Regions from separate parts of the Zhaonella formicivorans genome, predicted to be linked through region 2. Evidence: riboswitches for the same ligand, from Rfam matches in the RefSeq annotation. Region 2 holds a riboswitch; each other region holds the start of a gene.

Region 1 (10,308 bases), 760 kb from region 2:
GCGGCTTGGCCAGGGATTACTATAATAAAATTATAGAAATAACAAAAAGCAAGGGGATTAAATTTGCATTAGACACCAGCGGCGGATCTCTCAAGGAAGCAGTAAAAGCTTCACCCTATCTCATCAAGCCAAACATTTCCGAACTGGAGAACCTTTTAGACAGAAAAATTAAATCGGAAAAAGAACTGATTTGTGCCTTGCATGAACTTGAAAAATACCAGCTTGAGATGGTAGTTGTATCTTTAGGCAAAGAAGGATGTATTGCCCTCTGCGGGAATGAAATATATAAAGTTACCATACCCGAGGTAGCTGTAATAAACCCCGTTGGCTCAGGAGATGCCATGCTGGCAGGTATGTTGAAGGAAATTGCAAATAACGGTTCCTTCGAGGAAATATTAAAGGTTGGTAACACCTGCGGCATACTAAATGCTATGAATGAAAAAACAGGTGCTATTGCTCTCGACAAATTTGTGGAGATTTATAGCAAAATTAAAATAGATCCGATAAAATAATGGGGTAATTGTTGTTTTTTGCACGAATTTAATAAGGGGCAGGTGAAGGTATGTTAGATAGGAACTCCAAATTGCCCATCTATTATCAAATAGAAGAATGGATAAAGTCGCAAATAGAAAACAAGCACTTTAAAATTGATAAAGTGATCCCCTCGGAGCGGGAATTAATTGAATTGCTAAATGTGAGTAGACATACGGTGAGGCAGGCAATTGGGAATCTTGTAAACCAAGGATATTTGTATCGTGTAGCAGGAAAAGGTACTTTTGTCAAAGACAGAAATTTGGTATTTAAGGAAAATCGCTACACGAGTTTTTCGGAAGATATGGCGTACTTGGGAAAAAAACTTGAAAACAAAGTACTTAGTGTAGAATCCGATCATGCTTCTACAAGTATAGCCAATAGACTTTCCATCCAGGAAAATGATCCTATTTTTAAAATAAAAAGAATTAGAATTGTGGATGATATTCCTGTATCCTACGAAATGATATTTATAGCAAAGAGCGTCGCCGGTGACATCGACGAAAGCGTTGCGGCTGGTTCACTTATTAAGTATTACGAAAACGACCTAAATTTAAAGATAAGTCATGCGGTTGAGACATTTGAATCTGTGCTGGCTACAGAAAAGACAGCTAATAAGCTTAATATACCTGCGAATTCCCCGCTTTTATTGGTAAGGACAAAATTATTCCTGGATAACGGCAAGCAACTAGATTATACAAAAAATTATTTTCGAGGAGATAAATATAAATTTACTATCAGGTTAAACAGAGAAGTGGATGGCGTGGCTCAAAAGCCTGCATAAGAGGGATAGTAGCCTGCTAAAAAGCCCCGTTCCTTCTTGCGCCGGCGTGATTGTTTCGGGAAGTTTTGTGGCCGTGTTGTTAAATGCTTTCTTAAACCATGGGGATAAAGACAGCATAGGAAGCGCCGAAAGTGTGACAATTACAGAGGAACATTTTGTGGCTTAGTGTAAAATACTTGTCAGTACGTAAGTAACATTGAGTGGCCATCTTTGAAAAAATTCAAAGATGGCCATTTTTTTCGTCCAGGAAGTATTGACCATTTCTGTTCCAAGGAATATACTGTTAATAAACACATGAACAACTGTTCAAATATTAAAGAAAGGTGAAAATCATGGATAAAGCAGCCCACATTGAAAACTGCAACTGCACTATAATCCACCAGGATATCATTGACCGAGTTAAAGCGGTTATGCCTGACGAAATCGATCTCTATGACCTGGCTGAGCTTTTTAAGGTGTTCGGAGATTCTACCAGGATTAAAATTTTGCACGCGCTGTTCGCTTCGGAAATGTGTGTCTGCGATTTGGCTGCTCTCCTGGGTATGAACCAGTCGGCCATTTCCCATCAGCTAAGGGTACTGAAGCAGGCCAGGCTGGTTAAATACAGAAAGGAAGGTAAGGTTGTCTACTATTCCCTGGATGACGATCACGTCAAGCAGATATTTGATCAAGGTCTGGAGCATATCAAGCACAGATAATGTTGGAAGAGGAGAAACCACATGAAAAAGAGCGTTACAAAAGAGTTGCTGCTGGAGGGCCTGGATTGTGCCCACTGTGCCGTAACTCCCAAAAAAGTTATGGTCCTGATGGGCCTGGACTGCGCTGCTTGTGCCCAAAAAATAGAAAAAGCGGTGCAGAATATTAAGGGCATAAAAAGCGCTGCCGTTGACTTTGTGTCGGGTAAATTAGTGGTGGAGGCAGACTTTAGTCAAGACCTGGACAGGATTATAAGGGAAGCCGGTGAGCTAATTAAAAAGATCGAACCAGGCGTTAATCTGTTGGAGGAAGAAACGAACGCTGGAAATGTTCCCCAAGAAGCGGGCAATAAAAAGGAACTGCTCAGAATTGCCATGGGCGCGGTACTGTTTGTAATCGCCTTTGCTTTTAAATTGCCGTTTTGGCCTGAGTTTGGGCTGTATTTGGCAAGTTATGCTTTGGTGGGCGGAGAAGTGGTCATGAAAGCTGTCAAAAACATTTCCAGAGGTCAGGTATTTGATGAGAACTTCCTGATGACCATTGCCACCATTGGGGCTTTTGCCATTAAAGAGTTTCCCGAAGGCGTGGCCGTAATGCTGTTTTACCAGATCGGCGAATTTTTCCAGGACATAGCCGTCAACCGTTCCAGAAAATCCATCAAGGCACTCTTAGACATCAGGCCCGATTTTGCCAACCTTAAAATCGGTAACGATACCAAAAAGGTTTCTCCCGAAGAAGTGAATGTGGGAGATATTATCGTAGTAAAACCTGGAGAAAAAGTACCCCTGGACGGCAGGGTTGTTGAGGGAAAATCAATGGTGGATACTTCAGCCCTCACCGGTGAATCGGTGCCCAGGGAAGTTGAGGTTGGAAGCGAAATTTTGAGCGGGTTTATTAACACAAACGGTCTTTTGACGGTGGAGGTCACTAAAGGTTTCGGGGAATCTACAATCTCCAGGATTTTGGATTTGGTGCAAAATGCCGGCAGCAGGAAGGCGCCCACGGAGAACTTTATCACCAAATTTGCCAGGCTGTATACTCCGGTAGTTGTGTTCGGAGCATTGGGTATAGCAGTGCTTCCTCCGATCTTTGTCAGCGGGGCAACTTTTGCCCAGTGGCTCTATAGGGCCCTGGTTTTCCTAGTAATCTCCTGCCCGTGCGCACTGGTAGTCTCCATTCCGCTGGGTTTCTTCGGCGGCATAGGCGGAGCCTCGAAAAACGGCATTTTGATTAAAGGCGGCAACTTCTTGGAAGCCTTAAATGAAGTGGACACAATAGTATTTGATAAGACAGGAACACTGACTAAAGGTGTATTTAATGTTACGGAAATTAAAACACGGGATAATATGAGTCCGGAAGAGTTGCTGGAATATGCCGCTTTTGCGGAAGCCTACTCCAATCACCCCATTGCAGTTTCGATTTTCAAGGCCTATGGCAAGGAAATCAATAAAGAGGAAATAGAAAGTTACGATGAAATTTGCGGTTATGGGATTAAAGCTGTTGTAAAGGGTAAACAGGTCCTGGCGGGAAATGCTAAACTGATGCAGAAAGAAAATATAGTATATGAGGAAATTGAAACTGCAGGTACGGTAGTGCACCTGGCAATAGCTGGCAAATACGCTGGGTATATTGTTATTTCCGATGAGCTGAAAGAGGATTCCAGGCAAGCTATGCAATCTTTGAAAGCTGCGGGAATCAGGAAGTTGGTCATGCTTACCGGCGATGCTCAAGCAGTAGCAGTAAAAGTGGCCCAAGAACTGGGCCTGGATGAAGTATATGCCGAACTCTTGCCGGACCAAAAGGTCGGAAAACTTGAGAATTTGGTAGCTGGCAAGGGGACTCGAGGCAAAGTGGTATTCGTCGGTGACGGGATTAATGATGCACCGGTGCTGGCTAGGGCCGATGTGGGTGTGGCTATGGGGGGACTTGGCTCTGATGCCGCCATTGAGGCTGCCGATGTAGTTTTGATGACTGATGAACCTTCTAAACTGGTCAGCGCCATCAAAATCGCCAGAAGGACCAGAAGCATAGTCTGGCAGAATATTATTTTCGCTCTGGGTGTTAAAGGGGTCTTTTTGCTTTTGGGTGCGGGCGGTATTGCCACTTTATGGGAGGCAGTGTTTGCCGATGTAGGCGTTACCGTTATTGCGGTCCTAAACGCCATGCGAGCCTTGAAAACGCGACCCTAGTAGCGAACCGCGTCGAGTCGCCAGCGCCCAGCCGCAGGCAGTTTTATTTACCGGTCGCCAGTCAAAGTTAGTCACCAGTCGCCAGTCATCAGTATTAAAGATGTAACTGGGGACTAGGGATTAATACTTGGGACTCGGCCAAAGGCCGACACTAAGGACTAACGACTAAGGACTAAGGACGCGGTCGGAGAGCGCCACTGGCGACTAGGGACTAGACGCTGGCCACTAAAATATACCTCCCTAAAATTTAAACTTTTTACGAAGTTAATACAAAGGGGTGAGTACCTTTGGAAGAGGCCGCCTTGATGCAACTCTTGGCTGAGGCTAAGGCTGGAAGTGAGTTGGCCAGGGAACAGCTGCTCCTATCCTACAAGGGCCGGATTGCATCCATAGTTAACAGCATCTGTGGTAAAACTTTAAACTGGGCGAATGATGATGAATTGAGCATCGGGCTGATTGCTTTTAACGAGGCAATTGACAGTTATGATGCAGCTAAGGGGAAAAGCTTTTTAAATTACGCCCAATTGGTAATTCATAACCGGCTGGTAGATTACTTCCGGAAAGAAGCGCGCTTTAAAAATGTCACAATGCCAATGGTTGACGAGACAGAACAGACTAAGCAGGAGGCAGAAGAAGCTTGGGAGCAGTTTAGACAGGAAGAAGAAGCAAGGGAACAGGCCGAGATGGTAGCCAACTTCCAACAGGCGCTGTTGGAATTTAACATACCCCTAAATGCCCTGGTTAAGGATTCGCCCAAACACCAGGACACGAAAAGGAATTTGATGCAAGTGGCAGCGGCTGTCACGGAAAATGCAGCTCTGCTGGAGAGACTTTTGGCAACAAAACAGCTGCCTATCAAAGAGCTGATGTATATTACGGGACAAAGCAGAAAAGTGCTGGAGAGCGGCAGGAGATATATCATTGCTTTGGTTTTAATTCTGACTAGGGAGGAGTTCCTGCCCATGCGTGCTTTGATCCAATTTCCCGACAAAGGTAGGTGAAATCCGTGGAATTTACGAAAGGCATAGTCATTAGTTTGGATAAAAAAACAATGGTAGTTGTCACCGAGCAAGGCGATTTTCTTCGGGTTTCAGTCCCAGTGCCCCGGCCCCGCCCGGGGGAGACAATTCAACTGCCGCTGCCAAAGCCTAGGTCCTTTCCTAAATATTACCTCAGAGGAATAGCTGCTGCCCTCCTGATCATTACGCTGGCGTTGGGAATGCTCAAACCCGTATTTATGCCCCAGGCAGTAGCTGCAGTTTCTATGGATTTGGCTTCCAGCATCGAGCTCAATGTGGACCGGGAAAACAGGATTATCGGGGCCAAAGCCATGGATGCGGAAGGCCAGGCTGTACTGGAGAGACTTAACCTTAAGGGGGAGGATGTTTACCAGGCGGTCAACCTGGTAGCGGTAAAAGCGGTCGAGCTGGGGTATTTGCAAAAGGAACAGGGTAATACGGTAATTGTGGCAGTGGTTCCTTTAAAGGAACAGGCAAGAAATGCCATAGACAGGGAGAAGCTGCAGCAGATTTTGCATGATGAATTGGCTAAACGCGAGTTTCAGGGCTATCTGGTTGTGGATAATGCTGAACTGAGCATAAGGCAAGAAGCTGCCAAGGCAGGGTTAACAGTCAATCAGTACTTGCTGTGGGAACGTTCCAAAGCAGGCGGTGCCGAGCTCAGCATCGAGGAATTAAAAAGCCAGCCTTTGGAACAGGTAATGAGGGGCAGCGAGGACAAGATGGAAAGGATGTTTCCCGGCATGTGGTGCCGGGTCGGTGAAAGAGGGCCGAAGGGTAAGGGGCCGGTGAACCAACAGCCGCAGCTTATACCGCAGGCCGGACAAGGAAACTCGGAATGCGGGCCTATGGGGCCCCGAAACAGAGGGTGCGGCTGGTAGTAAGAATTCTGTTATGCTTTAAAAAGTTTTTGTAAAAAAATATCATAGTACCCCCCTAAATTTTGCTTTTGCTTACGAACTTAAATGCGAAAGGTAAAATAAAAGACGAGGAGGTGAACACTGTGTTGAAAAAAGTTGCCGTACTTACCCTGGTAGTGCTGTTAATGGCCACCTTCGTTTCCTACGCTTTTGCCGCCACCACTTCAAACACTGCGGATAAATATGTTGAGTTGCAAAAGCAAATGCTGGAACTGAGGAAGCAAGTTATCGACGAGTGGGTGGCTAACGGCGATATCACCGCAGAGCAAGGCAAGCTGATGAAAGAGAATATTGACCTGCGCATCAAGGCTTTAGAAGATGGTACCTTCACACCTGGCTTTGGCCGTGGTTTCAGAGGCGGCTGGGGCAGAGGAGGATGCGGCTTTGGCGGCGGTTTTGGCGGCTGCTGGGGTGCAGGTGCTACCGGAGCAAGCCTCTACTAGAAAATAACAGTAATGCTAACGAACCCTTGACAAAAATGTCAAGGGTTTTTTATCGAGCCCTAAATCAGCATTAGTAAAAGAATAAGCTCAGATAATTAAACCTATTAAATAGTTAAATGGGATTTGACAGAATATGCTCAGAAATTGCATTGCCTGTTTAGGTCAGCTTACATATAATGTAACTAACATAACTTAATACTGCGGATGAACGGATTGGAAGATGGTATACGGGATGCCAACCGAAGGGGCAAAGGCGTCAGCCTGAATCTCTCAGGTTTCACCTCCGGGTGATGAATTACCAATCCGGGACGAACCTCTGGAGAGACCTGCAGCTGGCGGGCGCCGAAGGATTAATTCTCTCAGGCAAAAGGACAGAGTGTGACAGAAACAAAAAGGTTTGACTTTTTGTTTCACCAGGAGCCCAATGAATTTTCAGGCGCAAATTTCATTAGCTCTCCCGGAGGTCAAGGTAAGCAGCCTTGATTTTTTATTTTTTACTAAAATAAAAGGGAGGGGACGAAAAATGGTGAATGGCCATATGCCTGAAACGATCCAGTTTGGTCAATGCTATACAGCTGAGCGAGAACGGGTCATCTGCGAATTCTGCTTGAACTACCAGTGCATCCTCCATCCTGAATGTGCTGAATGAACTAAGCTGGAAACTAAACGGTAAAACTAATTTGTTATCCGCTAGTATCCTTTATATAGGCGGCAAAGGGCCTACCGGTCCTTGCCGCTTTTTTTTGTGCGCCCGGCATGAAACCAAGGGGACCGTCCCCCTGGTTCCCCCCCTGGTTTCCTGGTTCCCTCAGGATTGCAGGTATGAAGTTAAAGGTGTAGAATTTAATCTGCAAAAAATACATGTTTTTTGGAGGGAAAGCATGAAAAGCTACAGAAAAGAGCTTTGGTTTGAAACTAAACACAGAAGGGAGTTTATTAACATTACCTCTCTGGTTGAGGATTGCTTGGCAGAAAGCGGCATTAAGGAGGGGCTTTTACTTTGCAACGCTATGCATATCACATCCAGTGTCTTCATCAATGATGATGAGAGCGGACTGCATCATGATTTTGAAGTATTCTTAGAAAAACTTGCTCCGGAGAAGCCGTATCAGCAGTATCGTCACAACGTCTACGAAGATAATGCCGACGCCCATTTAAAGAGGACTATCATGGGCAGGGAAGTTGTAGTAGCCGTTACCAATGGCAAATTGGACTTCGGTCCCTGGGAACAAATTTTTTACGGGGAATTTGACGGCAAGCGCAGAAAGCGGGTTTTAGTAAAAATTATAGGAGAGTGAAAAGTAATGCAATACCTGGTTTACTCCTCGGGAAATGCGGGGGTGGAAAAGGTGGTGATCAATGGAGGAACGATCTTGAAGGAAGGACAATTTGTTAAGGTTGATGAGAAGCAGGCGATGACACAGCAATAGTCAACACCTCTTGTATCTTAGTATAGCCGGAGAAAGGTTTTTTATTAGGTTCTTTGTTTTTGGGCGCTGATAAAGTAATTTTTCGCAAAATTTCTCTGTTGGAGTTTAGCAGATTTTGTAGTATTCTATACTTGTGCTACAAACCGGCTAACATTAGCAGCGGTGTAGTGTTTAAGTGAAAATGTTAACAAGACCACAGGAGTAATTGAGCTATGGAGGTTTGCGATGTTTAAATTAACGCCCAAAGAAGACAAATTTTTTGATCTGTTTATCTCTTCCGCCCATACCATGTATAAAGCGGCCCAGCTTTTAAAAGAGTTAGTAGAAGATCTAAAAAACGGCGAATCTAAATTCAAAGAAATCAAAGAGATGGAGCGGAAGGGGGATCAGCAGCTTCATGAAATTTTTAAAGAGCTTAATAAATCATTTATTACTCCTATCGACCGGGAGGACATTTACGGCATAGGCAAGCAGATGGATGATATTGCTGACTTCATCGAGTCCACAGCCAGCAGGTTTATCATGTTTAAGGTAACTGCCGCTACCGAAGAAGCAAAAACAATGAGCAACCTGATTTTAAATTGTACCAAGGAACTGATTGACCTGATGGAAGAACTCAAAGTGATGAAGAAAAGCAAAAAGTTAACGGAAAAAATCATTGAAATAAACAGAATAGAAGAGGAAGGAGATGCCCTTTTCCGCCAAGCGGTAACAGGTCTGTTCAGCGGAAACACCCCCGTTATTGATGTGATCAAGTGGAAAGAAATTTACGAGCGCCTGGAACAAACCCTCGATGCCTGCGAAGATGTGGCCAATATTGTTGAAGGGGTTGTAATGAAGCATGCTTAGTGCAACCATAGTTGTGACAGTGCTGGTGGTTGTATTGGCGCTTATCTTTGATTTTATCAACGGGTTTCACGATACAGCCAATGCCATAGCTACCTCTGTTTCTACCAGGGTTTTATCGCCCCGGGCTGCAATTGCCATGGCTGCTCTGCTAAACTTTTTCGGCGCATTTATCAGTGTCAAAGTTGCCAAGACGGTAGGCGCGGATATCATAGATCCCAACCTGATCCCCCAAACAGTCGTAATTGCCGCTCTGTTCGGTGCCATAATCTGGAATCTCATTACCTGGTATTTTGGCTTGCCAAGCAGCTCGTCCCATGCGCTGATTGGCGGGCTGTTAGGTTCGGCTATTGTCTACAAGGGTTCTTTCCTGATCGTACATTGGACTAATTTCTTTTTTAAAATTCTGTTGTGGCTCTTTTTATCGCCAGTTATTGGTTTTATTGTAGGTTATACCTTGATGGTCATTCTTTACTGGATCCTAAAACCATTCAGGCCCTCGACCGTTACTAAAATATTTTCCAAAGCCCAAATCGTTTCAGCAGCGCTAATGGCCTTAAACCACGGCAGCAATGATGCCCAAAAAACGATGGGTGTGATTACCATGGCCCTCTTAAGCGGCGGATTAATTGCCGAATTCAGCGTGCCCACGTGGGTGAAAATAGCCAGTGCTTTAGCCATGGCCTTGGGAACATCGGTGGGCGGCTGGAAAATCATCAAAACCATGGGAGTGAATATGGCGCGGCTGGCGCCGGTGAACGGCTTTGCGGCTGAAACCGGGGCAGCGGCGGTGATCTTTACGGCCACCATGCTCCATGCACCGGTTAGCACCACCCATATCATTTCTTCTTCAATTATGGGGGTAGGGGCCTCCAAAAGACTTTCTTCCGTCAGATGGATTGTTGCCAAAAATATTGTTTGGGCCTGGATCCTGACCATTCCTATGAGCGCCTTGCTGGCAGGCATTGCAATTTTGGTGCTTAACAATGTTTTCTGAGTGAAGCAAACAGGCAGTTAATGCCTGTTTTTTAATCCCTATTAAAAACATTATAATCTTCAGGAAATTACCACCGGCCAAAAGGCTGATTAAGCGCGAGGAAATAAAAAAAGCCTTTTTTGGGAATAAAAAGGCTCTTTAAGAAGAAATATCCGTTTTAATACAGAGATTCATTATAGATTGCTTGCGGGTGGTGTTTTTTAATGTCTAATTTACAGCTTAAAACGGGATACAATTTGCTGCAGTTCCTGGCCCAGGGAAGCCAGGGATTCTGTAGAGGCCCCAATCTCTTCAACTGCTGCCGCCTGCTCCTCGGTTGTTGCCGCCATGGCTTGGCTGGCCTCAGCTACTTGGACAGCAATTTGGTCTATATCTTTAATGGCGGTGACTATGTGCTCGCTGTTTTTGGCCAACTCATCAGTTGATTTTGATACTTCCTGGATCTGCCGCAAT
Region 2 (10,308 bases):
CAGCTCCTTCCACTGCAATGAAGTCCACTCCGCTTTCTACAGCCAGATCCAGGTCATGCTCAAGGTTCTTGCCTGCCCCCATTTTTACTCCAATGGGCACTCCCTCAGTGATTTCCCGCAGTTCATTCACCAGTTGCCGCAGTTTTTTGGGGCTATTAATGCCTGGTTGGCGGGAATGAACTACCGCATCTTCACCAGGTGCAACCTGAAACTGCGCCCGTAACCTTTTGTCCAAAAGGTTGGCGCTAAGGGTATGAGCAACACCCCCGATAGCCCCTTGGCCTATTTGGATTTCGATGGCATCGGCCTGTTTTAAGATTTCTATGGACTTGCTCCAGTGGCCGCGGTTATACTGCAGGATTAAATATTTTGCTGCCTTCCGTTCTTTAGGAAGAAAGGGACCTTCGCCGGTGTTGGTGGCTGTGCCTGCCATTGCAGCTCCTTTGGCCAAGGCGATTTTAAATTTTTCGCTTAAAGCATAGCCGTAAGCCATTCCAGAGACTATGATCGGGGTTTTTAATAACATAGGTTTGGCTGCCTTTTTGCCGATTATTACCGAAGTGTCGATGGGGACATCACCGGGCGTGGGCAGCTTAGCCAGTTGGGCGAAAGTAAACATCAGGCTGTCCAGCGAAGGAAATTTTCTGGGGGTACCCAGGGGGCGGTTAACAACTTTGCCTTCTTCTGCCCGCATGTTGGCTTCGACAATGGTTTGGGGCCCTACCCTGGTGGTAGCAGAAATGAATTCCCAGATATTTTCGTTGTAAAGATCGGTCATAATGGTATGTATAGCGCTGCGGCTGAACTTTTCTATTGTTTTTCGTCCCAGATATTTTAGCCCCAGTCCCCCCAGCGCGGCAGCAGCTATACCTATCCCAAGGCCAAGGGACCCCGGTATTAAACGAGGAGGTTTGGATTTGGTGAACATCTAACCATTCCTCTCTATTCCGAAAAAAAGAATATACTTTCCTACTCGTAATAAAAAAATTCTAATTTAGTATGCCACAGGAACTGATAAAAATTCCCGCGACATTTTTACTGCCGAAAATTCAACCTGCAGTAGATTTAGAGCAAAAACAGGGGGGAAAAAGCTAGTGAAAAAATTAACTTGTGTAAACGAAAGGGAATAGTAAGATCTTGTCGAATATTGTAAAAAAACTTAATAAAAAGGCTTTGCTAAGAATTTTTTATTACTCCGGTTTCCGATGTTGATTTTTGCTGTTGCTATTCAATTCTTTTTAAAATTTAGCTCAAATTTTTAGCTAAAATTAAATAGATACCATTGTAAATTTTTAAAATATTTGATATATAATTATAGTTAGAAAGATGTGGATGAACGGTGGCGGGAGAGACCCTGACAAGGGGCGCCGAAGGAGCAACCCATTAGCTGCTAACTTATGGGGAAACTCTCAGGCAAAAGTACCGTCATCGGACACAGCCTCTGGAGAGGTCCTGCTGCGGGCAAGACGCCAGTAGGACACCAACGGGGAAACTCCGGCATTTTCCGGAGTAATCTCTCAGGTAAAAGGACAGGGGAAAGTAGCACAGGTTAAGGGAGAACTTCAAATTAGTGAAGGAATCCAAAACTAAAATTTGTGCTATTTTCTCTTGTCCTTTTCTTTTTCTTTACCATTTCTGGTAAGATATTCTTGGTTGAAGAGAAAATAGGCACCGGTTTGGGGGCGATAAATAATTAAATGATAGTAGGGTAGAATTTTGCTTAGAGACATATTTTTCACATGAAGAAATGTGTCCTCTGACTGATTAGTGTAAATTTAGGAGGTGTTTATGGATGACCGAACTGAAAAAAACCCCTTTAAATGAAGTTCACCGGGCCCTTGGCGCCAAGATGGTGGATTTCGGTGGTTGGGATATGCCGGTCCAGTACAGCGGCATTTTAGAAGAGCACAAGGCCGTCCGGACTAAAGCCGGTTTATTCGATGTGAGCCACATGGGTGAAATCAGGGTAAAAGGACCTGATGCTTTAAAGTTGGTACAAAAGCTGATTACAAATGATGCCAGCAAACTAAGCATTAACCAGATTCAATATGCTGTTTTCTGTTTGCCCAGCGGCGGCACTGTAGATGACCTGCTGGTCTATAAAGTGGCAGATGACGAATACTTGTTGGTTGTAAATGCTTCAAACACCGACAAGGATTACGCTTGGGTTGCCCAACACAAAGATGGTTATAATGTGGAAATTGTAAACGAATCAGCAGATACAGCCCAAATTGCCATTCAAGGACCTTATGCCGAGCAGATTTTACAGGGCTTGACCTCTACCGATCTGTCTGCCATTAAAAATTACTGGTTTACATACGGGCAGGTAGATGGGGTGGATTGTCTCATTTCCAGAACCGGTTACACCGGCGAGGATGGGTTTGAGATTTACTGTCCGCCTGATAAAGCAGTCCAGCTTTGGAATAAGATGCTCTCAGCAGGAGGAGATAATATCTTGCCCTGTGGTTTAGGGGCCAGGGATACGCTGCGTTTTGAGGCTAAAATGCCTCTCTACGGCCATGAGTTAGGGGAGGATGTCACTCCGTTGGAAGCAGGTTTAGGCAGGTTTGTTGTTTTGGAGAAAGAAGATTTTATCGGCAAGGATGCTTTGGTAGCCCAAAAGGCTGCAGGTATTCCAAGGAAAGTGGTCGGTTTTGAGATGATCGAGCGCGGCATTGCCCGTGCCGGCTATCCCGTGAAAAAAGACGGGCAGCAGATTGGTCATGTGACAACCGGCAGTTTCTCTCCTACCCTGGAGAAGAATTTGGGTTTGGCGATTCTCGATACCAAATACGCGGAGATTGGCGAAACCATCACTGTGGAAATCCGAAATAAGGACGTAAAAGCACAAATTGTGCGTACACCATTTTATAAAAGGGAGGCCAAATAAAATGATTAAAAGCGATCTCAAGTACACTAAGGACCATGAATGGGTAAAGGTAGAAGGAAACAAGGCTAGAATCGGTATTTCGCATCATGCGCAGGAAGCTATGGGCGATGTAGTTTTTGTGGAACTGCCGGAAGTTGGAGATGAAATCAGTCAGCACGATTCTTTCGGCACGGTGGAGTCCGTAAAAGCTGTTTCCGATGTATACGCTCCGGTAAGTGGAAAAGTGGTGGAAATCAACGAAGCACTGCTTGATTCTCCTGAATTGATTAACAGCGACCCATATGGTGAAGGCTGGATGATCGTTATTGAAGTGGAGGATGAAGGACAGCTTGAAAGCCTGCTCTCCGCCGAAGAGTACGAGGCATTCCTCAAGGAGGCAGAATAAAAATGAAATATGTTCCACACACCGAGCAAGACCGGCAGGCCATGCTCGCCGCTATCGGTGTCAGTTCTGTGGAGGAGCTGTTTAGCGATATTCCGGAGAGCCTGCGGCTTAAAAAGCCAATGGCTATTCCGGCAGGCCTGTCCGAACCTGAAGTGAAAAAAGTTGTTTCCGGCTTAAGCAAAAAGAACGAAACAATAGACGATTACATCAGTTTCTTGGGCGCCGGCGCATACGACCACTATATACCCAGCTTTGTAGATCAACTGCTGCTCCGCTCTGAATTTTACACGGCTTATACTCCATATCAGCCGGAAATCAGCCAGGGCACACTGCAGTCAATTTACGAGTACCAGACGCTGATCTGCGAATTGACCGGCATGGATGTGGCTAACGCCTCCATGTACGATGGCGCCTCCGCGCTGGCTGAAGCTGCGGCCATGGCTTGCGACCGCAAAAGCCAGGTTGTTGTCTCCAGTGCTGTTCACCCTGAATACCGGGAAACCTTGGCAACCTATGCTTCCGGGCAGGGTATTGAGATAAGAGTGGCGGAGCACGCCGGAGGGGTTTCTCCCGCCAGCAGCTTTGAGCCTCTTGTTTCCAAAGATACCGGAGCCATCATTGTCCAGTATCCCAACTTCTTTGGAAATGTTGAAGATCTAAGAAGTTTGGCAGATCTGGCTCACGCCAACGGCGCCCTGCTGGTAGTGGCAGTGGTTGACCCGGTGTCCCTGGGAATTTTGGAATCCCCGGGCAAATGCGGCGCGGATATTGTAGTAGGCGAAGGACAAAGCTTCGGGAACAGCATCAGCTTTGGCGGGCCATACCTGGGATTCTTTGCTGCCAAAGAGAAATATGTACGCCGTATGCCTGGTCGGATTGTAGGGGCTACCATAGACAATAAAGGACAAAAGGCTTTTGTGCTTACCCTGCAGGCCCGGGAGCAGCATATCCGCAGGGAAAAGGCCACTTCCAACATCTGTTCCAACGAAGCCTTGTGCGCTTTGGCGGCCAATATGACTCTTTGCGCCCTGGGCAAAGAGGGCTTAAGGGAAATGGCCTACCTATCTTTACAAAAGGCCCATTATGCTTTTAACAAAATCACATCCATTCCCGGGGTTGAGCCGGTATTTAGGGCGCCCTTTTTCAAGGAATTTGTGGTAAAACTGCCGAAATGTCCGGATGAAGTCAATAAAGAGCTTTTAAAGGATAAGATTTTGGGCGGGCTGCCGCTGAAGCGTTTTTATAAGGATATGGATAATGCAGTGCTGTTCTGTGTCACTGAACTCAGGACCAAGAAAGAAATCGATCTCTTGGCTGCAAGATTGGGGGGAATGTAAGTGAAAGAGAAACTGATTTTTGAGCTTTCTTCGCCGGGACGTAGAGGCTATTCCCTGCCGGCGGTTGATGTGCCTGAACAAGAAGTTTCGGCCCTTATCCCCCAGGAGTATTTGAGAACGGAAGCACCGGAACTCCCTGAAGTCAGTGAAGTGGATGTGGTGCGTCACTTTACCAGGCTGTCGCAGCAAAATTTCGGTGTGGATACAGGGTTTTACCCTTTAGGTTCCTGCACTATGAAATACAATCCCAAAGTCAATGAAGAGATGGCCAGACTCTCCGGTTTCAGCAGGATTCACCCCTACCAGCCGGAAGAGACTGTTCAAGGGGCTTTGCAGATGATGTACGAGCTGGCCGGTTACCTGGCGGAAGTCACCGGGATGGCTAAAGTGACTTTGCAGCCGGCAGCAGGTGCCCATGGGGAATTGACGGGCCTGAAGATCATTAAGGCTTACCACCAGCACCGTGGCGATACTAAAAGGACAAAAGTGATTGTCCCCGACTCTTCCCATGGTACAAACCCAGCAACAGCTGCAGTAGCAGGTTTTAAAATCGTGGAAATAAAGTCTAATGCCGATGGCGATGTGGACCTGGAGGCTTTAAAACAGGCTGTCAACGAAGAAACTGCGGCCTTGATGCTTACTAACCCCAGTACATTGGGAATGTTTGAAACCAATATTGAAGCGATTGCCAAAATTGTGCACGATGCCGGCGGACTTTTGTACTACGATGGTGCCAATACCAATGCTATTATGGGCTATGCTCGTCCCGGCGATATGGGCTTTGACGTGGTCCACCTGAATTTGCACAAAACCTTCTCTACACCGCACGGCGGAGGCGGACCGGGAGCAGGTCCGGTAGGTGTCAAGGAATTCTTGACCCAGTATCTCCCGAAACCAACTGTGGAGTATAATGCAGATGAAGATAAGTACTATTTAAACTATGATCTGCCTTATTCCATCGGACGGATGAAAGCTTTCTACGGCAACTTCGGGGTGCTGGTAAAAGCTTATACCTATATCCGGGCTCTGGGAGCGGAAGGTTTAAAAGAAGCAACGGAAAACGCCGTGCTTAACGCCAATTATCTGAAAAAGCTGGTGGCGCAATATTATTATTCGCCTTTTGACAGGCACTGCAAACACGAGTTTATTGTAACTCCCAAGAACCTGAAGGAGTATGGCGTTCATACTCTGGATATTGCCAAGCGTTTGCTTGATTATGGCTTCCATCCTCCCACCATCTACTTCCCGCTAATTGTGGAGGAAGCTATGATGTTTGAACCAACTGAAACCGAGAGCAAGGAAACTTTGGATGGTTTTGCGGAAGCGATGGCTAAAATTGCCCAGGAGTGCAAAGAAAATCCAGAATTGGTACGGACTGCTCCCCACAGCACCGTAGTGGGCAGGTTGGACGAAGTCAGGGCTGCCCGCCAGCCGGACCTGCGCTGGAAGAAAGCCAAATGAGTCAGGGGACGGTTCTCTGACTCATTCCAACCAGCCAAGAGAAGTTAGTTTTTTATTATTGAGGAAGGCGGTATAAGATGCAACAGTGGAGACTTATCGACACAGGATATGCCGGTGGTTTCAGGAACATGGCGGTGGATGAAGCTATCCTCCTGGAACATGCCGCGGGGAATGTACCGCCCACCTTGCGTTTTTATGCCTGGCAGCCGCCTACGGTTACCATAGGCTATTTCCAGGACATGAAACGGGAAATTGATGTGGAAGCCTGCCAAAAAGCAGGCTTCCATTACGTCAGAAGGCTTACCGGTGGGCGGGCCATCCTGCATGACGTGGAATTAACCTACAGCATTGTGGCCAGGGAAGATAATCCGGTGGTTTCCGGCACTGTGTTAGAATCCTATTTGAAGATCAGCCGGGGGATTGTTGCCGGCCTTGCTAAGCTGGGTATACAAGCCGAGATTGCTTCCCATGTGAAGAAGGAGAAAGGAACAGCGGCCTGTTTTGATTCCCCCTCGTGGTACGAAATTGTCTTTGAAGGGCGTAAATTGGTCGGCAGCGCCCAGACCAGAAAGCACGGTGTTATTCTCCAGCATGGTTCTATTCCATTGAGTTTGGATGCGGAAAAGTTATTTTCTGTGTTAAAATTTTCCAATGAAGGCCTTAGGGCTAAACTGGCAGAAAAGTTTAAGTCCCAGGCTTGTGCAGTCAATGAGGTTTTAGGCAGAGAGGTCACTTACAGCCAGGCAGTGGAAGCTTTTACCACGGGCTTTGCCCAAGGTTTGGGTGTTAGCTTGGAACAGCAAAACTTAACGCCGGCAGAACAGGAACTGGCCCAAAAGTTGGAACGGGAAAAATATAATACGGAAGCCTGGAATTTTAAAAGGTAGCTTGAAAAAGCTACCTTTTACTGTATGCGCATTTTTCTACCCGGTTTGCACCGGATCTGTGATAAGATGGCAGAGGAAAACGATCGAGGGGAGAAATCTAAAAATGATGATGATCTTAATTATTTTGGGAATCCAAATAATCTATGTATCTTTTTTCACGGTGCGCATGATATTTACTTTAAAAGGGCAAAGAACTCTGGCTTCCATGATTAGCGCCGTAGAAGTTTTCATCTATATGACCGGCTTATCCCTAGTGTTAAAAAATCTCGATGACCCCAAAAATTTGGCAGCATACTGCGTTGGTTACGCCATAGGTGTCCTGGTAGGCAGTAAAATTGAGGAATGGGTAGCACTGGGCTACGTGACGGTCCAAATAATAACCGGGCAAGAGGACAGCCAGTTAGCGGAGATGCTGCGCGAGCAAGGATACGGAGTGACCAGCTGGCTGGCTGAAGGGAGAGACGGAGCCAGGCTGGTCTTGGAGGTGCTCACCAAACGCAAGTTTGAGCCCCACCTTTTTAAATTGGTGGATTCCATCAGCGAAAAGGCTTTTATCATCTCCCACGAGCCCAGAAATTTCCGGGGAGGCTTCTGGGTGAAGACGTTGAAGCAATAGGTTGTAACCTAAGTTCACGTTTTTAGGCGTTGTTTCTTAAGCTCTTTTGCTTTTTTATAAAGCCACAGGCAGTGGCTTTCTTCGTCTATCAGGTTGCTCCAGAGCATATCTCGAATTTCCGCATCATCTACGGCATTGATTAGCTTGCGGTAATCCCTGATAGCCAGTTTTTCCGTCAAATAACCCGCTTTGAGCATGTTTGCCATTCCGGCCAGGTTGGAAACCCTGCCTACGATTTGACCAAAGACTGGTAGACCGGCGCTTGCAACGGCACCTAATGCTTTCTTTATACGACTTTGGTCCAGTTCCAGGATGTTTATCTTAGCAGCAATTACTTTTACATGTTCCTCCTCAACTTTTTTAAACCTCTGCAAACCGTGGCACAGTTCGGCATCATCCGTGGCTTGACTGAGATGGTGGTAGAATTCCACTTGTCCTTTCTCCAGCAGCAGGAACCAGTTGAGCGCATCCAGCAGCGTATTTTCACCCATGTTTAACCCGCCTTCCCACAACCTCTGCATCATATGGTTTAGTATTGGTAAGTATGTTAATATTATTCTGTAGAAAAACCGTGGACAAGCGTAAATTGGGTATAAAATATCCTAAAGTTGAAAGTTTACTTTATACATGGTACATGGGAGTGCAAGGGAGGATGGCTATGGCCCATAAAATTTTGATCGTGGACGATGAACCGACTATTGTGGAATTAGTGAAATTCAACTTGGAGAATGCAGGTTACCAAACCGTACATTGCGATAACGGCCTGGATGCTATAGAAACGGTAGCAGCCGAGCAAATTGATTTGGTTATTTTGGACATTATGCTCCCGGGTATAGATGGTTTGGAAGTCTGCAAGCGGATTAGGCAGCGAAGCAAAGTGCCCATCTTAATGCTAAGCGCCCGGACGGCTGAACTGGACCGGGTGCTGGGGCTGGAACTGGGGGCAGATGATTACCTGACTAAACCTTTCAGCCCCAGGGAATTGCTGGCCCGTGTTAAAGCTATATTGCGTCGCGTAGAAGAAATTAATCCTGGCAAAACCGGCAGTGAGCTGAAGTTAAAGGATTTAACGCTGATCCCCGAGCAGCACCGGGTATTGGTTAAAGGCAAGGAAGTAGACTTAACATTAACCGAATATCAGTTGCTGGAATTGATGCTCAAATCCCCGGGCAGGGTTTTCAGCAGGGATTATTTGCTCGAGGCGGTATGGGGGGCCGATTATTTCGGCGATACCAGGACCATCGATGTGCATATCAGACACCTGCGGGAAAAGATTGAACCCACTCCTGGCAATCCGGAATACATTTTGACAGTACGGGGAGTTGGCTATAAATTTAAGGAGCAAGAGTAATGTTCACCAGCATTCGCTCAAAGTTGATTGTCACATACCTGGTGCTGATTTTGACAACCCTCTTCATCACCGGCGGTTTTCTGGAGTACTCCTTACGGGACTATAACCGGGAAAGTTTAAAGCAGGAAATGATCAAGCAGGCGTCAGTCATCAGTGAATTAGTTGTAGAGGAGCTCCAGGCCGGTGGCCCGGCGGAGCTCAACCCTTTGGCTTCCAGTCTGGACAAAAATATAGGGGCCAGGGTAACCATAATCGATAAAAACGGGTATGTTTTAGCCGACTCCCGTTCCTCTTACCTGACTATGGAAAACCATTTGGAACGACCGGAAATACAACAAGCTTTGCATAAGGGCCTGGGTACCGATGTCAGGCACAGCGCAACAATGGATGATAACCTGCTCTACGTGGCCAAGCCTATCTTTGTCGACGGCACTGTGCTGGGAATAATCCGGCTGGCTGTCCCCCTGGCTCAAGCGAGACTCGTGCCTTTCGCCGTGACTAAATTGCTCTTAGCCGGAACAATTTTGGCGGCTCTCGCGGCAATTTTGCTGAGCATTAGTTTTGCGCAAAGTCTTACTGAGCCTTTGCAGGAAATAGCCAGAGTGGCCCGCAGGATAACTGCCGGTGACTTTAGCCTGAAAATTTACCCCCGTTCCCACGATGAAATTGGACAGCTGGGGGCCATAATTAATGAAATGGCAAACACCATCCGGGAAAAAGTGGCTGAGCTCTCCTTTGCCAAAGACCGTTTGGAGACGGTGCTGAACTACATGGTGAGCGGTGTTTTGCTTTTAAATGCCAAAGGGGAGATTTTGTTGGCCAACCCGGCTGCGGAAGCTATTTTTGCCATTAAAGCAAAAGAGGCAACTGGCAAGCATAACCTGGAAGTGCTCCGCAATTATCATTTAAATGAAAAAATGCAGGAGGCCTTGAAAACAGAAGAGGTAGTGACTGCTGACCTGCAGACTATTTTTCCTGAGGAGAGATTCTTGCGGGCTTACTTTGCCCCCTTGCCCGGTGAGAGCAGGGCAAAAGGCGTGCTGATCGTGCTGCATGATATCACTGCCATGCGTCGTTTGGAACAAATGCGGACCGAATTCGTGGCCAATGCTTCCCATGAACTGCGTACACCACTCACTGCCATCAAAGGCTTTGCCGAAACTCTGCTTGATGGCGCTTTGCAAGACCCTGTAGCCAGCAAGAGGTTTGTCAGCATCATTGATCAGGAAGCCGAAAGATTGAACAGGCTGGTGGAAGATCTGCTGGATTTGGCTAGGATTGAATCAAAAAAGGTCAAGATGGTGATGCAACCGGTAGAACTGAACTCGCTTGTATCCCAGATTGCTTTGGAATTAAACCATAGGCTGGACAAAGGGGACCT
Region 3 (10,308 bases), 920 kb from region 2:
CTACCCCAAAGTTCACGGGATTTGCGGTTTAAGCAACATCTCCTACGGCTTGCCCAACCGCAAGGTTCTCAACCAGGCTTTCATGATTCAAACCATGACCATGGGCATGGATGCCTATATTTTGGATCCGCTGGACAAGACAATGATGGGGTTCGTTTATGCTTCCCAAGCTCTGCTGGGTAAGGACGAGTTCTGTATGAAGTATTTGACCGCCCATCGCAACGGTTTGTACGAGACTGCGTAAACGTTTTCCAAGAACAACTGGGTTCTGAAGCAATACTATTAAAAGGAGACGTGCCATGCTATGAAAAACTATAAGGTGAAAATTCTGCCCCATGGCATTGAGCTTGCAGTACCCCAGGGCACTTCGGTGATGAAAGCATTGCTTGAAGCAGGGATATACCTGGAAGGGCCTTGCGGCGGTCGTGGCACGTGTGGCAAATGCAAAATTGAGGTGCTTGATCCAAAAGCTTTGCTTAAAAAAGGTGCAAAGCATGACATTAAAGGAGAGACTAAACTTGCTTGCAGGCTGGAGGTCAAACAGGACCTGGTGATTTCCGTGCCTGCCGTTAAGCTGGAAGAAAGCCGGAAAAGCACACTGCAGCTAAAATTAAGCGGCCATAAGCGGCATAGCAGAGTACAAAAGCTGGCGTTAAAAGTATCTAAACCTACCCTGGAACACCCGCTTTCTGATCAGGAAAGGCTTTGGAACGCATTAAATACCGGTGTTTTTTACCCCAGGCATTTGAGGGCACTGCGCAATTTGCCCGAAGTACTCCGCCAAAACAGCCATGAAGTTACGGTAGTTACCCGTTGGAGCGAAGTGATTGCCATCGAGCCAGGTGATACCAGTCAGGATCTGTACGGGGTTGCGTTTGATATTGGTTCGACTACTTTAGTGGGCTCTCTGATTAATCTTTTGACAGGTGACATTGTGGCAACCCATTCCGAAGGAAACCCCCAGCGGGCTTACGGAGCCGACGTCATCTCCCGCATTTCTTATGTGAGCAGCGAAGAAAAGGGCCTGGAGACGCTGCAAACTAAAGTCATCGACGCACTAAACGGCATCATTGAGAAGCTTGCTGCCGAAGCAGGGATTAAGCCGGAGATGGTTTACGAAGTTACTGTAGTAGGAAATACTACCATGCTGCATTTGTTCTTGGGAATCAGCCCCGTTTACCTAGCTCAAGCACCTTACGTGGCTGCTGTTAAATCGGTGGCAGATGTGCGGGCGGTAGAGCTGGGTCTGAAAATTAACCCAGCAGGTTACTGCATAGTAGTTCCTAATATAGCAGGGTTTGTGGGCGCAGATACTGTGGCAGTGGTATTGGCTACCAATTTGGATAAAAGCAAAGAAATACGCTTGGCCATCGATATCGGCACCAACGGCGAGATAGTCTTAGGTTCGGAAAAAGGTCTGTATGCATGCTCCACTGCGGCAGGACCCGCTTTTGAAGGTGCCCAAATCAAGTTTGGCATGCGGGCCGCGCCGGGCGCGATAGAAAGAGTCGATATTGCTGATGATGTCAAGATTCAAACTATAAATTCTCTGCCTGCTATAGGTATCTGTGGTTCCGGCCTTATTGATGCCGTTGCCGAAATGTTGAAGGTGGGAGTGATTGATTATACGGGTCGCATTCTGGATCCGGAAAGTGCATCCCACCTGCCGGTCAAGGTTCGCCGGCGCATCGTGGAAGGAACAAACGGTTTTGATTTTATTCTGGCTTACCGCGCAGAGAACGGGCTGGAAGAAGACTTGGTGCTGACTCAAAAGGATATCCGGGAACTGCAGTTGGCTAAAGGTGCCATCCTGGCCGGTATCCAGGTGTTGCAACAGGAGCTGGGTATAGATGAAAAGGATATTGTGGAAGTGCTGCTGGCCGGCGCTTTCGGTACTTATATCAGAAAGGAAAGCGCTTGGAGAATAGGTCTTGTACCCGATTTAGGACTGGAACGCATCAGAGCCGTTGGCAATGCTGCCGGTGTTGGTTCCCAGCTTGTATTGGTTTCGGAAGAAGCCAGGCAAAATGCTTATGAGATAGCAGATAAGGTAAGGTATATAGAACTGTCGGCAAGACAAGAATTTCAGGAGAGGTTTATGGAAGCTATTTATTTCCCCCGTTGGGCACAAGAAGGCAGCAGGCAGGGCGTTAGCCGGTAAAAGCATTTCTATTTTGGGAAGGTGCGGGTATCCTGAGGTTAAAACTGACTTCAGCTTATCTGTACCTTTTCTTTCGTTATCTACTACTTTCAGAAAATCTCGAAATTTTGCAGGAATTCACGTTAAAATAGCAAATATTTTAACTAATTAATACATTTTGAGCAGGAATGATCGTGATATTGAACGGAGCAAGTGCCGCTTTCGCTATTAATATACACTAGCCGTAAGTTGGTTTTAAGTATAACTCTTTCAGAGGTGATTGGATGCTAGATGGAGTTCTGAACGGGGTTAACAGGCACCAAATCCAGGAGCTCGGAGAGGAAAGTGTCTTACGGCAAATTTTATCCTCTTTCAGCAAGGCAACGGGGTTACAGGCAAGTATAGTGGATTCACAGGGAGAAACAATTGTTACCTCGGAAAAAGAAGAAAAATATTGTGAATTTTGTCAAATGGTGAGAACATCGGAAACAGGCGTATATAAGTGCAAGCGTTCTTATGCCCGGGCAGGCCTGGAAGCCAGCAAGTATGGCAAACCATATATTTTCCGCTGCCATGCAGGGTTAATTGCCTGGGCCGCCCCTATTCTAATCGAAGAGAACTATCTGGGGGCCATTGTCTGCGGGCAGGTGCTGGCCTGGGAACCGGAGGATTTCTTCTGGGAAGAGATCAAGGAAATGACACGGGGACTTGGGGTAGATGTGAGTAAACTCATAGAGTGCGCCCAGAAATTGGAAGTTCTCTCCGGAGAGAAAATCCAGGCTGCTGCTGATTTGTTATTTGTGGTTGCTAACCATATCATGAAGACCGGAATGATTACATTGCAGCAGCGCAGGGCTATCAGCGAACAGCAGGCACGCCTGGGGGAAGAAATACAAGCCAGAAAAAAACTGGAAGAGGCTTTGAAAAAAATGGACAGTCTCTCGGTCCGCGGTTACTCTTTGGAAAAGGAACGGGAACTGGTCAGCAGGGTTCGACAAGGGGATGGGGCAGGAGCGCTGCGCCTGCTCAATGAAATCCTGGCCGAGATCTTGCAGCGTTATTTAGGCAACGTTAAGGAAGTAAAAGCCAGGATTTTGGAACTGGTGGTTTTGATCTCCAGGGCAGCAGTAGAAGGCGGGGCCTCGCTCAAACAACTTCTGGCACTTAATTCCCAGTATGTGGAAGAATTTACCCGGTTAACTACCGTGGAAGAAGCTTGTCATTGGATTGAAAATGTTACACAGCAGTTTATTATCTGCATTGAGGAAAGCAAAGGTTCACGAAATTTACAGGTCATCCAGAAAGCCGGCGATTACATGCGCAATAATTACCGCAAAAAAATTACATTGGAAGATGTCGCCCAGGCTGTGTATTTAAGCCCCTGCCATCTTAGCAAAATATTTAAGCAGGAATTAGGCTGTACTATTATGGAGTTTTTAACTAAAATCAGAATAGAAGAAGCTAAAAAGCTTTTGCGGGACCCGAAATATAATGTTATTCAAGTAGCCGATGATCTAGGGTTTAGGGACCCCGGTTACTTCACCAAAGTATTTAAGCGCAGTGAGGGGATAACTCCCAGTCAGTACAGGGAAAAAGCATTTTAACTTGTTAGGGATATAGGCGGTATCATTAAGTAGGTATAAATTTCAGGACGAATAAGTGCAACTTGGCTTCCGCCAGCTTGGCGCAAGCCAAGTTTCTTTAACCTTGGAGGGTTAGATTTGGGGAAGTTAAGTCAGATTGCGGCAGCTGTAATAGAGGGAAAAGCGGCACAGGTAAAATCCTTAACGGAAGAAGCCATAAGTGAAGGCGTTTCGCCTGTGGACATTCTTTTTCAGGGTTTGGTAGCGGGCATGACTAAGGTCAGTGAGCGCTTTAGCAACGAAGAATTTTATATTCCCGACGTGTTGACATCATCCAGGGCGGTCCACGCAGGGATGAGGGTTGTGAAGCCACTGCTCTTGGATAAGGTCTATCCGGCTGCCGGTAAAGTTGTAATCGGAACTGTAGCCGGAGACTTGCATGATATAGGTAAAAATATGGTGACTATTTTTTTAAGAGCTAACGGCTATGAGGTCATTGATCTAGGTATTGACGTGCATCCCCAGGATTTCTTGGAAGCGGTATCGCAGCATCAGCCTAAAATAGTAGGCATGTCTGCATTGCTCACTACCACTATGCCAATGATGGCCAGTACAATTAAACTTCTGGAAGAGACTAATTTGAGGGAAAAAGTAAAAGTAATAATAGGTGGTGCCCCTGTCACCTCTGAGTACTGCAAAGCTATCAATGCTGACGGTTATGCACCTGACGCCAGGCGGGCAGTGGAACTGGTCAATAAATTGCTCCGGGAAAGTGTTTAATAGTTTTCAGCTTTCAGCCATCAGCTATCAGCCGTCAGCTATCAGGGGCTAGTTACTGGCGACTGGGAACTCAACCGTAGGTCACTGTTGGGGACTAACAAGGCCTAAAGACCAAGAATAAAGGCTAATAACTAATAACTAATGACTGTTTCAGCCAAGTTGCGACTTGGCTGAAACTAGCTGCCTCGCTGAAACTCCCTGACAATCCTGCCGTGGTCAAAAATACTGCGCATGGCTAAGTCTCCGTGGGTTTCGACTAAAGTAAGTTCATTTTCTATGTTCCAACCTAAGGACTGACAAAGGGGCGCAATTTCATCGATAATTTCCTCAAGATCTGCTTCTTTGCTGAACTCATAGTGATGCATATTTTCTTTGAACTCATACCCCAGATTCTGCAACTGTTCTTTAAGTTCCCTGCCTTTACTCCTTACGGGTAATTTCCCTGTTACAAAGCCGGACAAATCAGCACCTCCCAAATCTATCTTGTGTGCAAACATTCCCTTATTAATATGCGATTTAGACTTTAAAATTATTAAGAAATGCTATAATATATGGAGGTAAGAAATAATGGGAAAAAGCAAACATTAGAGGTCGCTTTTAATCAAAATAATGCTAAAGGGTGAAAGTTGTGCGAATTGTTGGAACACTATTCTTGGCCTATTTGCTTGGTTCTATTCCCTTTGCATTGATTGCGGGGAAGGCAGTAAGCGGAAAAGATATCAGAAATTATGGCAGCGGCAACTTGGGTGGGACAAACGCGTTTCGGGTTCTAGGCTGGAAGGCGGGCCTGGCCGTAATCGGGGCTGATATTTTGAAAGGAGCCTTGGCAACCTATATCGGTCTCTGGGGTGGTAATGAGGTTTTGGGTATGCTGGCCGGATTGGCAGCCGCCCTGGGGCATTGTTACCCGCTTTTTGCCGGATTTAGAGGGGGCAAAGGAGTGGCTACCGGAGCAGGCGTCTTTTTGGTGCTTGCACCCAAAGTTATAATCTTGAGCGCTTTAGTGTTTGGGATTACGCTGGCAGTTTTCAGGTATGTTTCCTTAGCTTCTATAGCCGGAGCCATTACTGTGGCTGTGCTTACCTGGGCTTTCCAGATGCACATTATCTTGATAATTGCCTCCTGGTGCCTGGTGGCTTTTGTAATTTACCGGCATCGCTCCAATATTCAGCGTCTCTTTAAGGGTACGGAGAACAGGGTAGGTGTACGGAAAAAGCACTAATGATAAAGAAATTTTATTTAATTGCTCCTAACTATAAAAAAAATACTGAAAAATAAAACTTCTGTTAAAGGCAACGAAATATGTTAAATGACACTTTACAAGGAAAGTACTAAATGATAGAATTAGCTTAAAGAAAGAGAATTCTTTCACAAGATTTATGAGTTGGCATACATATACAATATGAGTTTTGCGTCTCTTCACTGTGAAATTACAATGTGTCGAAATTAGAATGTACAGTTCGTAATGTTGCAGTCAATTCAATACAGGAGAATGATAAATGCGGGAGAGTCCCATTAGGACGCCGAAGGAGCAAACCTTGGTAAGCCGGACCAAGAGTGAAACTCTCAGGCTCAAAGGACCGTATTTAGACTCAACTCTGGAAAGTCTCAGGACACCGAAGGAGCAAAAAGGCTTTAAGCCCTATTAATCTCTCAGGTAAGTAGACAGAGGCACGGCAGCTGGTTTTAGCTGTTGTACCTCTGTTTTTATTTATACAACGCTCGTGCCATTTTTCACAAGCGCCAGTGTTTGGTCTAACTTTTTTGGGGCTAGGCTATTTAGCAGGTTGATGTTTAAAAGCGGGAGGTGGTTAGGTGGAAAAAGTTTTTATCTTGAGCAACAACCCAATGGTTTGGCGGGATTTCCCGGGGACTAATAAGCTTGAAGGTACTTTGCGGGACGTATTGCTACAAGCAAGAAATTTTATCCACCAGGGGCACAGGCTGATTAATCACCCACTGGCGGGCAGCGTTAAGCCAAACGAAACCCCTTACAAGTCATTGGTAATAAGTTGTGATAAGGGTCCTTTGGACTATGATTCTCTACGTTTAATTGAGTCGGCAATTGAAGTTACCGACAAGTTACCAGAATTAAAGAGGAAATGGGGGGAACAGGTAGTTCAAGATTTTCAGTTTATTGACTTGACCCTGCTTAGAACAGCTATTGAACAACTGCCCCTTGACATGCATGTGTAAGACCAGTTGTTGGTTGTTGGTTGATGGTTATTGGTTAAAAACAAACCCCGGTACAGCTTAATATGTTTAATTAAAGTAACAATTACCAACCTGCATCCTATAAAATACAGTGATAATTTTTAGCTGTTGGTTTTTAGTTTTAATAACTAACAACTAACAACCTGTAACTTAAAGAATATTGAGCTAGGATTTAACGAGTATTTAAAAGGGTTGATATTAGTTTGATTGCAAAATTAGATGAGGAGGAGATGGCGATGTCAGAGGTATTTGATATTGTAGTGGTGGGCGGTGGTCCTGCCGGCCTTGCCGCAGGCATCTACGGTTCCAGGGCACGGCTGAAGACTGTTATATTGGAAAAAGCCAGACCTGGAGGTCAGGCGGCAACAACACAGGAGATGGAGAATTATCCCGGCTTTTCCAGGGGCACAACCGGCCCCGGCTTAATGAAAGCAATGGCCGAACATGCAAAAAGTTTCGGTACCGAAATCCTCAAAGAAGAAGTCGTTGATTTGGAGCTTGAAGGAGAAATTAAGGTTGTTAAAACAAAGAGCGGTAAAGAATACCTGGCCAAAACAGTAATCCTGGCTCCCGGCGCCGAACCGAGAAGCTTAAATATCAAAGGGGAGCGGGCTTTAAGAGGTAAGGGCGTTTCCTACTGCGCCACCTGTGACGCCGATTTCTTTGAAGACCTGGATGTGGTAGTGGTCGGCAACGGCGATGCCGCTATCGAAGAAGCAATGTATCTCACCAAGTTTGCCAACAAGGTTACCATCATCGTAATCCATGACGAAGGCATCCTGGACTGCAATAAGGTGAGCGCCGAGAAAGCTTTTGCCAACCCGAAAATTGAATGGGTCTGGAGCTCTGTGTTGGAGGAAATCAAAGGAGACGGCATTGTTGAGTCTGTAGTAATCAAAAACATCAAAACCGGAGAACTGACGGAAATGGAAACCAACGGAGTCTTCTTCTTCGTAGGCACCGTTCCCAAAACCGGATTCCTCCGGGGCAAAGTAGAACTTGACGAAAAAGGGTATATTATCACTAATGAGCAGATGGAAACGTCAGTACCCGGCGTCTATGCTGTAGGAGATGCCAGAGTCAAATACTTGAGGCAGGTCATCACAGCTGCAGCCGACGGCGCTGTAGCCGCCGTAGCAGCCGAGAAGTACCTGGCCGAAGAAGAAGGCTTCAAGGAACAGGTATTAAACGCTGACAAGCCGGTGATGGTAGCGTTCTGGGCGCCCCAAAACGAGGCCAGCATTGCAGCCGTAGGGTTGCTGGAACAGACTGCCGCCGAATTGGGAGACAGCGTTAAGCTGGTTAAGATAGATACCTACAGAAACCAAAGGGTTGCCAAGCGTTATGGTGTAACCTCCATTCCTGCAGTAGTATTCTTCGAGGGTGGCCAAGCGGTTGCTAAACTCTGCGGTGACTTTAGCGCCGAAGAAGTAAAAAAACAAATTGCAGCCGGCAAATAATTTTCCCATAGGTCGAGTGGGATGCATAGCTACTTATCCTCGTAAAGGAGGTGAGCTAGTTGAACATTGTTGACAAGGAGAACTTCGAAGCAGAAGTATTGCAAGCCGAAGGGCTGGTGATGGTTGATTTCTGGAGCCCAAAATGTGAGCCCTGCCAGGCCCTGATGCCGGAAGTTGAGGCTTTGGCCGCCAAATACGAAGGCAAAGCCAAGTTCTGTAAGCTCGACTCCGCTGCAAACAAGAGACTAGCGATTAGTCAAAAGGTTTTAGGTCTTCCAACCATAGCTTTCTATAAAGGTGGAGAAAAAGTAGCCGAATTCAGTAAAGACTTCACTATGGAAGAAGTGGAAAACAAGTTGAAAGAGCTTCTTTAAAAGAAGCATTAATTTAAGGAGGTGAACGGTTTTGCGTCTCGAAATTGGCAACATTTTTATTAAAGACGTACAGTTTGGTCCCAAAACTGAAGTAAAAGATGGAGTTCTTTTTGTAAACAAAGAAGAACTGGTCAAAGTAACCGGCGATGACGACCGCATCGCTTCGGTGGAAGTATTTTTAGCAAAACCTGGTGAAGAAACAAGGATTATCCCTGTAAAAGATGTTATTGAACCCAGGGTGAAAGTGGCAGGCAACGGCGGCATGTTTCCCGGCGTTATCAGCAAGGTGGAGACCGTCGGTGAAGGGCGCACCCATGTTTTAAAAGGTGCAGCGGTAGTTACCACCGGAAGAATTGTTGGCTTCCAGGAAGGCATTATTGATATGTCCGGCCCGGGCGCCGAATACACTCCATTCTCCAAAACCTATAACGTAGTTGTCAAGGTTGATCCTGTTGAGGGCTTACACCAGCACGAACATGAAGCTGTAGTGAGACTGGCGGGCCTGAGAGCAGGGGCTTACCTTGGCGAAGCGGGCAAGAGCGTGGAACCTGATGAAATTAAGGTATACGAGACCAAGCCCTTGCTGGAGCAAGTCAAGGAGTATCCTGACTTACCGAAGGTTGCTTACGTATACATGCTGCAAACCCAGGGCTTACTCCATGACACCTACGTATACGGAGTAGATGCCAAGAGAATTATCCCGACTTTAATTTACCCGACAGAAGTTATGGACGGGGCAATCATCAGCGGTAACTGTGTTTCCGCCTGCGATAAAAACCCCACTTATGTACACCAGAACAGCCCTGTTATCCACGACCTCTATGAGCGCCATGGCAAAGACTTCAACTTCATTGGCGTGGTAATTACCAATGAAAACGTTACCTTGGCGGACAAAGAGCGTTCCTCCAACATGACTGCCAAGCTGGTGGAATTTATCGGTGCCGATGCTGTAATCATTTCCGAAGAAGGTTTCGGTAACCCTGATGCCGACTTGGTAATGAACTGCGCTAAAATCGAGAAAAAAGGCATTAAGACTGTACTTATTACTGACGAGTATGCCGGTCAGGACGGTGCTTCCCAGTCCCTGGCAGATTCCACACCGCTAGGTGACGCAGTAGTTACTGCCGGAAACGCTAACGAAGTGATTACTCTTCCCCCGATGAAAACTGTAATCGGGTATCCGGAAGTTGCTGACGTCATTGCCGGTGGTACTGCCGGAAGCTTAAAGCCCGACGGCAGCATTACCGCTGAAATTCAGGTAATAACCGGAGCTACAAACGAGCTCGGTTTTGGTTATCTCACAGCAAAAGGATTCTAAGTTTAGATAACACTATACCAAGAATAAAAGAAAGGAGTTAATAGCATGAGCATACTTGCAGGCAAAAAAGTTGCCATTCTCGGTGACCGTGACGGCGTGCCCGGTCCGGCTATCGAAGAGTGCGTCAAGTCTGCCGGCGCTGAAGTAGTGTTCTCGACTACAGAATGCTTTGTCTGAACTGCCGCCGGCGCAATGGACCTGGAAAATCAGGCTCGCATTAAAGAACTTGCGGAGAAATACGGTAAAGAGGATTTAATCGTTGTTTTAGGGGGAGCAGAAGCTGAAGCTGCTGGTCTCGCCGCCGAAACCGTATCCCAAGGCGATCCCACTTTTGCCGGTCCATTAGCAGGAGTCTCGTTGGGACTCAAAGCTTACCATATTTTTGAATTAAAAGATGAGGTTGACGCCCAAGTCTACGAAGATCAAGTCAGCATGATGG

What was found. Region 2 has a riboswitch for glycine ahead of gcvT (glycine cleavage system aminomethyltransferase GcvT). Riboswitches for the same ligand answer to the same signal wherever they lie in the genome.
Region 1: it holds a riboswitch for glycine, as region 2 does, so the genes downstream of both, EYS13_RS10100 (secondary thiamine-phosphate synthase enzyme YjbQ) here and gcvT (glycine cleavage system aminomethyltransferase GcvT) in region 2, are expected to answer to the same signal.
Region 3: it holds a riboswitch for glycine, as region 2 does, so the genes downstream of both, EYS13_RS09345 (GrdX family protein) here and gcvT (glycine cleavage system aminomethyltransferase GcvT) in region 2, are expected to answer to the same signal.

Annotation. Positions count from the first base shown of each region.
Region 1 covers NZ_CP085524.1:2,050,042-2,060,349, reverse strand. Annotated here, with positions in the region: gene pfkB (1-phosphofructokinase) at 1-512, shown strand, start outside; gene EYS13_RS10135 (GntR family transcriptional regulator) at 563-1,315, shown strand; gene EYS13_RS10130 (hypothetical protein) at 1,290-1,481, shown strand; gene EYS13_RS10125 (ArsR/SmtB family transcription factor) at 1,648-2,013, shown strand; gene EYS13_RS10120 (heavy metal translocating P-type ATPase) at 2,035-4,200, shown strand; gene sigI (RNA polymerase sigma-I factor) at 4,506-5,201, shown strand; gene EYS13_RS10110 (anti-sigma factor domain-containing protein) at 5,207-6,100, shown strand; gene EYS13_RS10105 (DUF2680 domain-containing protein) at 6,223-6,582, shown strand; glycine riboswitch at 6,889-6,967, shown strand; gene EYS13_RS10100 (secondary thiamine-phosphate synthase enzyme YjbQ) at 7,464-7,880, shown strand; gene EYS13_RS16295 (hypothetical protein) at 7,887-8,012, shown strand; gene EYS13_RS10095 (DUF47 domain-containing protein) at 8,238-8,861, shown strand; gene EYS13_RS10090 (inorganic phosphate transporter) at 8,854-9,855, shown strand; gene EYS13_RS10085 (methyl-accepting chemotaxis protein) at 10,068-10,308, opposite strand, start outside.
Region 2 covers NZ_CP085524.1:2,812,394-2,822,701, forward strand. Annotated here, with positions in the region: gene EYS13_RS13785 (FMN-binding glutamate synthase family protein) at 1-928, opposite strand, end outside; glycine riboswitch at 1,334-1,435, shown strand; glycine riboswitch at 1,439-1,536, shown strand; gene gcvT (glycine cleavage system aminomethyltransferase GcvT) at 1,793-2,890, shown strand; gene gcvH (glycine cleavage system protein GcvH) at 2,892-3,275, shown strand; gene gcvPA (aminomethyl-transferring glycine dehydrogenase subunit GcvPA) at 3,278-4,612, shown strand; gene gcvPB (aminomethyl-transferring glycine dehydrogenase subunit GcvPB) at 4,613-6,073, shown strand; gene EYS13_RS13810 (lipoate--protein ligase family protein) at 6,151-6,960, shown strand; gene EYS13_RS13815 (DUF2179 domain-containing protein) at 7,064-7,576, shown strand; gene EYS13_RS13820 (ferritin-like domain-containing protein) at 7,591-8,067, opposite strand; gene EYS13_RS13825 (response regulator transcription factor) at 8,235-8,927, shown strand; gene pnpS (two-component system histidine kinase PnpS) at 8,927-10,308, shown strand, end outside.
Region 3 covers NZ_CP085524.1:1,890,301-1,900,608, reverse strand. Annotated here, with positions in the region: gene EYS13_RS09375 (methyltetrahydrofolate cobalamin methyltransferase) at 1-244, shown strand, start outside; gene EYS13_RS09370 (ASKHA domain-containing protein) at 305-2,161, shown strand; gene EYS13_RS09365 (PocR ligand-binding domain-containing protein) at 2,425-3,744, shown strand; gene EYS13_RS09360 (cobalamin B12-binding domain-containing protein) at 3,862-4,503, shown strand; gene EYS13_RS09355 (hypothetical protein) at 4,680-4,964, opposite strand; gene plsY (glycerol-3-phosphate 1-O-acyltransferase PlsY) at 5,132-5,725, shown strand; glycine riboswitch at 5,996-6,096, shown strand; gene EYS13_RS09345 (GrdX family protein) at 6,319-6,699, shown strand; gene trxB (thioredoxin-disulfide reductase) at 6,954-8,177, shown strand; gene trxA (thioredoxin TrxA) at 8,237-8,551, shown strand; gene EYS13_RS09330 (glycine/sarcosine/betaine reductase component B subunit) at 8,583-9,869, shown strand; gene grdA (glycine/sarcosine/betaine reductase complex selenoprotein A) at 9,915-10,308, shown strand, end outside.